2 linked regions of the Neorhizobium galegae bv. orientalis str. HAMBI 540 genome follow. The protein of the gene in region 2 interacts with the protein of the main gene of each other region in a pairwise test. Links are inferred from orthologs where the notes say so. Each region holds a gene or a part of one and is shown on either strand. Other genes may lie near its edges. The genes, in order: RG540_RS05265 and RG540_RS18160.

Region 1 (3,208 bases), 2.7 Mb from region 2 along the record:
GCCGCCAGCAGCATCGAAGCTGATTTGTCGAGTATGATATAGACATCGAGATAGGCGCGGCCCGGACCTTCGACCGACGACGACGCGCCGACGACGACTTCATTTATGCCGGCAATCCTGAGCAGCGTCGTGCTGACCGTCGCGTGGGCTGTCGCAGTGATCCTACGGTTCGATGTGTCGATATCGACGTCTTCGAGCGTGTAGCCGCCGCTTCCGAGATCGGTCTGGGCAGCGAACCATTCCTGGATACGCGTCTTGAGTGCCGCGTTGTCCAGCGTTCCCACGCTTTTCACTGCGCCGAGCAAAGCGGAGTCCAGATCGGCCTGCATTTTGGAGCGGGCGTTATAGGCCTGCACATAGTCGAGGCTGGCACCGACGGCGGTGATCAGCGGCACGAGCAGCAATGAGAACATGATGGCAATATTGCCGCGGCGATCCGCGAGCAGGCCAGAAAGAGCGAGAAGCCGCCGCGAATTCGACATAAGGTCTGAAGATCATCCCTGTGAGCAATCAAACCATATTATAATGCATTCCTAATTTAAGGATTAATCGCGTTGAAGGGGCCACAGCGTTCAGGCTCTTTCGACCTAATCGGCGTGTTGGCCCGCGCGTTCATCAATACGACAGAAGGCAATATTCACAAGAGGAGCAAGGTCAGCTCGCCATCGCCTCTTCGTATTCCGACGACAGCATCAGCCATTCCTCTTCGGCGGCGGAGAGTTTGGCGGCCGCTTCGCCGCGTTCCTTGGCCTTCTGGGCTGCCTTCGCGGGAGCTTTTTCATAGAGCGCGGGATCCGCAAGCTCTTTATCAAGAACCTTGATCAATTTCTCGAGCTTGGCTGTCACGGCCTCGATTTCATTGATCTTTTTCTTGAGCGGTGCCAGCGAGGCGCGTTTTTCTGCATTCGCCTTGCGCTGGTCCGCCTTCGAGGAGAGATCGTCGGTCAGTTCAATTTTTTCTTCTTTTTTTTTACCGGAACTGACGATCAGGTTGCGATATTCCTCCAGGTCGCCTTCGAAATTTGACACCGTGCCGTTGTTGACCAGCCATAGCCGGTCGACGGTGGCCTCGATCAGGTGGCGATCGTGGCTGATCAGGATGACGGCGCCTTCGTAGTCGTTGAGCGCCTCGATCAGCGCCCGGCGGCTGTCGATGTCGAGATGGTTGGTCGGTTCGTCGAGGATCAGCAGGTTCGGCGCGTGGAAGGCGGCAAGGCCCATCAGCAGGCGCGCCTTTTCGCCGCCGGACAGGTCTTTGGCGGCCGTTGCCATCTTTTCGGTCGCAAGCCCCATCTGCGCCACGCGGGCGCGAACCTTGGCCTCGGGCGCATCCGGCATCAGCCGGCGCACATGGGCAACGGGCGAATCCGCCGGCACGAGATCGTCGAGCTGATGCTGGGCGAAGAAACCGATCTTCAGGTTCGGCGCCAGGCGGATATCGCCGCTTTCCGCCTTGAGGCGGCTGGCGATGAACTTGGCGAAGGTCGACTTGCCGTTGCCGTTCGAACCGAGCAGGGCGATGCGGTCGTCATTGTCGATGCGCAGCGTAATGTTCTTGAGGATCGGCTTGCCCGGTTCATAGCCTACAGCGCCGTTCTGGATCGCAACGATCGGCGAGGCGGGCTGTTTTTCCGGCTCGGGAAAGGTGATTGGCTGCACATGATCTTCGATCACCGCGGCGACTGTCCCCATGCGCTCCAGCGCCTTGACGCGGCTCTGCGCCTGCCGGGCCTTGGTGGCCTTGGCCTTGAAGCGGTCGATGAAGCTCTGCAGGTGCTTGCGGGCAGCCTCGTTCTTGGCCTTTGCCTTGGTCTGCAATTCGTCGGCCTCGGCCTTCTGCCGCTCGAACTGGTCGTAGCCGCCGCGGTAGAAGGTCAGCTTCTTCTGATCGAGATGCACGATGGCGTTGACCGCGTTGTTCAGGAGGTCGCGGTCATGGCTGATGATGATGACTGTGTGCGGATAACGCCGGATATAGTCCTCCAGCCATAACGTGCCCTCGAGATCGAGATAGTTGGTCGGTTCGTCGAGCAGCAGCAGATCGGGCTCGGCAAACAGGACGGAGGCGAGCGCCACGCGCATCCGCCAGCCGCCCGAAAACGACGAAGCGGGACGCGACTGAGCGTCCTGGGAGAAACCGAGACCGGCGAGAATGCTGGCGGCACGCGCCTCGGCCGAGTGCGCGTCGATGTCGACGAGCCGCATCTGGATATCGGCGATGCGATGCGGATCGGTGGCGGTTTCCGCTTCAGCCAGAAGTGCTGCGCGCTCCTTGTCGGCGGAAAGCACGATTTCGATCAGCGAATCCTCCGTGCCGGGCGCTTCCTGCGCCACCTGGCCAAGCCGGGCGCTCTTTGGATAGGAGACCGAACCGGTTTCCGAGCCCAGCTCACCGGTGATGACCTTGAACAGCGTGGATTTGCCGGCGCCGTTGCGGCCGACGAGCCCGGCCTTGGTGCCCGCCGGAAGCGTCACGCTGGCATTGTCGAGGAGGAGGCGCCCGGCGATGCGGGCGGAAAGCTCGGTAATCGTGATCATGGCGGGGGTTTTGGCCGAAACCCTGTTTGTTGGCAAGGGCACCGATGGGCCGGTATTTCGCTGTGCCGAGGGAAACAGAAGAAGATTGCACGCTCTGGTAGATGATTGAGGCGGCGCCGCCGTGGGCCGCGATGGTGCGACCGAACTTCGATCGGGAGAGCGAATGTCATGAGAGTAACAAGATTGACGTGGTCGATACTGCTGTCGGCATCCGCACTGATGACGCCGCTCAGCGCCGGGGCGGTGGAGTTTACCTGCTGGAGCCCTGACGGCGTGGCCTCGGCAAACGCTGCCGCGGATTACTGGACTGCGGAACGGATTGCCGCGGCAATCCCTGACGGCGAGACGATCCGGACGTTGCCCACAGACGGGTTTTCAAAGGGCCGCGAAGATATCCTCCCATCCGATGCGGAGCGGGCGCCGATCGGTGACGCGCCCTACAAGTTCGGGGGGCAGCTGCTCTATACACGGGGCGGGCATGATTATACCGCTAGTGCCCAATTTGTCGCGGATGCGAATATCGTCATCGGCGCCGCCCATAGTCTCTGGAAGGGCGACATGGCGGCGAGCAACATCCGCTTCTATCAGGGATATTCCAACGGCGGCGGGACGCTCTACCGCATGGACAAGGCGGCGGTGCTGTTGCGCTGGACCGAGGTCGCGGACAACA
Region 2 (3,827 bases):
CGAGGCCGACGGTCTCGCCGTTGGCGGCGACGATTTCGGTCAGAACGCCGGCGGCCGGCGACGGAACCTCGACTGTCACCTTGTCCGTTTCGAGCTCGAGGAGCGGCTCATCGGCCTTGACCGTATCGCCGACCTTCTTGAACCAGGTGCCGACAGTTGCCTCGCTGACGGACTCGCCGAGAGTGGGGACGCGGATTTCGGTGGCCATGATCTGTTTCCGTGTTTGTAGGTTGTGTCTGTGAAAAGTGAAGGAGCGGCTGGGAATCAGCCGCCGAGCGCGTCTTCGAGGAAGGCTTCGAGCTGTGCGAGATGCTTCGACATCTGGCCCGTTGCAGGCGAGGCCGCTGCCGGCCGGCCCGTATACCGGACACGCTGATACTTGGCATCGATATGCGCCAGAACCCATTCCAGATACGGATCGATGAACGACCATGCACCCATGTTCTTCGGCTCTTCCTGGCACCAGACCATTTCCGCATTGCGGAAGCGGGAAAGCTCGTTGATCAGGGCTTTGGCCGGGAACGGATAGAGCTGTTCGATGCGCAGCAGGTAGATGTCGTCGATGCCGCGCTTTTCGCGCTCTTCGAGCAGGTCGTAATAGACCTTGCCGGTGCAGAGCACGACGCGACGGATCTTGGCATCCTTCTGCAGCTTGATCGGACCATCCTTGATGACCTCCGCATCGTCCCAGAGCAGGCGATGAAAGGCGGATTCGCCGGCCATTTCGGCAAGCGTCGAGGTGGCCCGCTTGTGACGCAGCAGCGACTTCGGCGTCATCAGGATCAGCGGCTTGCGGAAGTCGCGCTTCGTCTGGCGGCGCAGGATGTGGAAGTAGTTAGCCGGCGTCGTGACGTTGGCGACCTGCATGTTGTCTTCGGCGCACATCTGCAGCCAACGCTCCAGGCGTGCCGAGGAGTGTTCCGGACCCTGGCCTTCATAACCGTGCGGCAGAAGGCAGACGAGACCGGACATGCGCAGCCACTTGCGTTCGCCCGACGAGATGAACTGGTCGAACACGACCTGCGCACCGTTGGCGAAGTCGCCGAACTGGGCTTCCCAGAGGGTGAGCGCATTCGGACGAGCAAGCGAATAACCGTATTCGAAGCCGAGAACCGCCTCTTCCGAAAGCATCGAGTTGATGACTTCGTAACGGGCCTGGGTCGGCGACAGGTTGGCGAGCGGGATGTAACGCTCTTCGGTGTCCTGATCGTAGAGAACCGAGTGACGCTGCGAGAACGTGCCGCGTTCGCAATCCTGACCGGACAAGCGGATCTTGGTGCCTTCGACGGCAAGCGAGCCGAATGCCAGGGCTTCCGCCATAGCCCAGTCGATACCTTCGCCGGTCTCGACCATCTGCGAACGGTTTTCCATGAACCGCTTGATAGTGCGGTGCGCGTTGAAACCTTCCGGAATGGTCGCCAGCTTGCGGCCGATCTCGCGCAGTTCCTTCATCGGCATCGCAGTCTTGCCGCGGCGCTGTTCGTCGGCATTGTCAGCCGAGCGCAGGCCCGACCACTGACCATCCAGCCAGTCGGCCTTGTTCGGCTTGTAGCTCTGGCCGGCCTCGAACTCGGTTTCAAGATTGGCGCGCCAATCGGCCTTCATCTTCTCGAATTCGCCGTCGGTGACGAGACCTTCGGCGATCAGGCGGTCGGCATAGATCTGCGCGACCGTCTTGTGGGCGCGTATGACCTTGTACATCTTCGGCTGCGTGAACGCCGGCTCGTCGCCTTCGTTATGGCCGAAGCGGCGGTAGCAGAACATGTCGATGACCACCGGCTTGTGGAACTTCATCCGGTATTCGGTGGCGACCTTGGCGGCATAGACGACCGCTTCTGGATCGTCGCCGTTGACGTGGAAAATCGGCGCCTCGATCATCTTGGCGACGTCGGACGGATAGGGCGACGAACGCGAGAAGGCCGGGTTGGTGGTGAAGCCGATCTGGTTGTTGACGATGACGTGCATCGTGCCGGCGACGCGGTGGCCGCGCAGGCCCGAAAGGCCGAGGATTTCGGCCACGACACCCTGGCCCGCAAACGCGGCATCGCCGTGCAGCAGCAGCGGCAGGACCTTGGAGCGCTCCTTCAGCGGAATGATATCGCCGTCCCAGGCCTTGGCGAGCATGTCCTGCTTGGCGCGGGCCTTGCCCATGACCACCGGGTTGACGATTTCCAGATGCGACGGGTTGGCCGTCAGCGACATATGCACCTTGTTGCCGTCGAACTCGCGGTCCGACGAAGCGCCGAGATGGTACTTGACGTCGCCAGAACCTTCGACTTCGTCCGGCTTGAACGAACCGCCCTTGAACTCGTGGAACACCGCGCGATGCGGCTTGAGCATGACGTTGGTGAGCACGTTCAGGCGGCCGCGATGCGGCATGCCGAGAACGACTTCTTCAAGGCCTTCCTGGCCGCCGCGCTTGATGATCTGTTCGAGCGCCGGGATCAGCGATTCACCGCCGTCGAGACCGAAGCGCTTGGTGCCCTTGAACCGGACGTCGAGGAACTGTTCGTAACCTTCAGCCTCGACCAGCTTGGAAAGGATCGCCTTCTTGCCTTCCGGCGTGAACTCGACGCCCTTGCCCGGGCCTTCGATGCGTTCCTGGATCCAGGACTTTTCTTCCGGATTGGAAATGTGCATGAACTCGACACCGAGCGTCGAGCAATAGGTCCGCTCCAGAATCTCGATCATCTGGCGCAGCGTCGCGTATTCGAGGCCAAGCACGTTGTCGATGAAGATCTTGCGGTCGTAGTCTGCTTCGGTGAAGCCGTAAGCGGACGGCGACAGTTCGTTATAGTCCTCGACCGCGCTGGCAATGCCGAGCGGATCGAGCTTGGCATGCAGGTGGCCGCGCATGCGGTACGCACGGATCATCATGATGGCGCGGACAGAGTCGCGCGTCGCCTGCAGCACATCCGTTTCGTTGACCGGCTTGCCGGTCGCGACGGCAGCAGCTTCGGCCTTCGCCTTGACCTTGGTTTCGATTGCCTTCTCGACGATCGGCCAGTTGCCGTCGAGCGCCGAGACCAGTTCACCGTTAGCCGTGATCGGCCAGTTCTTGCGCTGCCATGAGGCTCCCTTGGCGGCCGCCTTCACATCGTCCGGATTGTCGGCGAGTGCCTTGAAGAAGGCCTGCCATTCCGGCGCGACGGATGTCGGGTCGTCCTCGTACCGGGCATGAAGCTGCTCGATATAGGCCGCGTTCTGTCCGTCGAGGAAAGAGGTGATGAGGAACTGCTCGTTGGCTTCTTGCCGTGCCATGGTTATCTGCGGGCGCCGCGCCCGCCTCCTGACGTAATCGGAGCCGGAAAATATCTCCGGTCTCCGCATTTTCTTGGTCTTCGTCTTGTACCGAACCGCCTTTGGCGGCCACGCGTCCCTGAAGTTGTGAGACGCAAAACATGGACAGGCGAAACAATGTGGCGCTTCGCCTGTCCGAAGCTTGTCGGATCAATCGCCACCTATCTATCTGGGGGTGGCGAGTGTCCTTTATGTGGCGTCAGCCCTTCAGGACTTCAACCAAGGTTTTGCCGAGACGGGCCGGGGACGGCGACACTTTGATGCCTGCGGATTCCATGGCCGCGATCTTCGATTCCGCGTCACCCTTGCCGCCGGAAACCACTGCACCGGCATGGCCCATGGTGCGGCCCTTCGGTGCGGTACGGCCTGCGATGAAGCCGGCCATCGGCTTGCTACGGCCCTTCTTGGCTTCGTCCTTCAGGAACTGCGCCGCGTCTTCTTCCGCCGAGCCGCCGATTTCGCCGATCATGATGATCGAGGTGGTGGCTTCGTCAGCGAGGAACATTTCCAAGATGTCGATGAACTCG

Evidence for each region.
Region 1: the proteins of RG540_RS18160 (region 2) and RG540_RS05265 interact in binary tests that used the Escherichia coli proteins (3 or more experiments, as listed by UniProt). The link is inferred for Neorhizobium galegae bv. orientalis str. HAMBI 540 from one-to-one orthologs.

What each region holds. Positions count from the first base shown.
Region 1 is NZ_HG938353.1:1,027,256-1,030,463, forward strand. What follows is about bases 97-2,988. They hold RG540_RS05265 (ATP-binding cassette domain-containing protein), read right to left. Parts: upstream 2,539-2,988; coding sequence 655-2,538; downstream 97-654. Other genes in these bases: RG540_RS05260 (TadE/TadG family type IV pilus assembly protein), read right to left, coding at 97-482; RG540_RS05270 (hypothetical protein), read left to right, coding at 2,707-2,988. In the rest of the region: more of RG540_RS05260, read right to left, coding at 1-96; more of RG540_RS05270, read left to right, coding at 2,989-3,208. UniProt on the Escherichia coli protein: Genetic data indicate it may be involved in ribosome assembly or function.
Region 2 is NZ_HG938353.1:3,732,587-3,736,413, forward strand. What follows is about bases 65-3,575. They hold RG540_RS18160 (2-oxoglutarate dehydrogenase E1 component), read right to left. Parts: upstream 3,262-3,575; coding sequence 265-3,261; downstream 65-264. Other genes in these bases: odhB (2-oxoglutarate dehydrogenase complex dihydrolipoyllysine-residue succinyltransferase), read right to left, coding at 65-208; sucD (succinate--CoA ligase subunit alpha), read right to left, coding at 3,500-3,575. Also shown: more of odhB, read right to left, coding at 1-64; more of sucD, read right to left, coding at 3,576-3,827. UniProt on the Escherichia coli protein: E1 component of the 2-oxoglutarate dehydrogenase (OGDH) complex which catalyzes the decarboxylation of 2-oxoglutarate, the first step in the conversion of 2-oxoglutarate to succinyl-CoA and CO(2).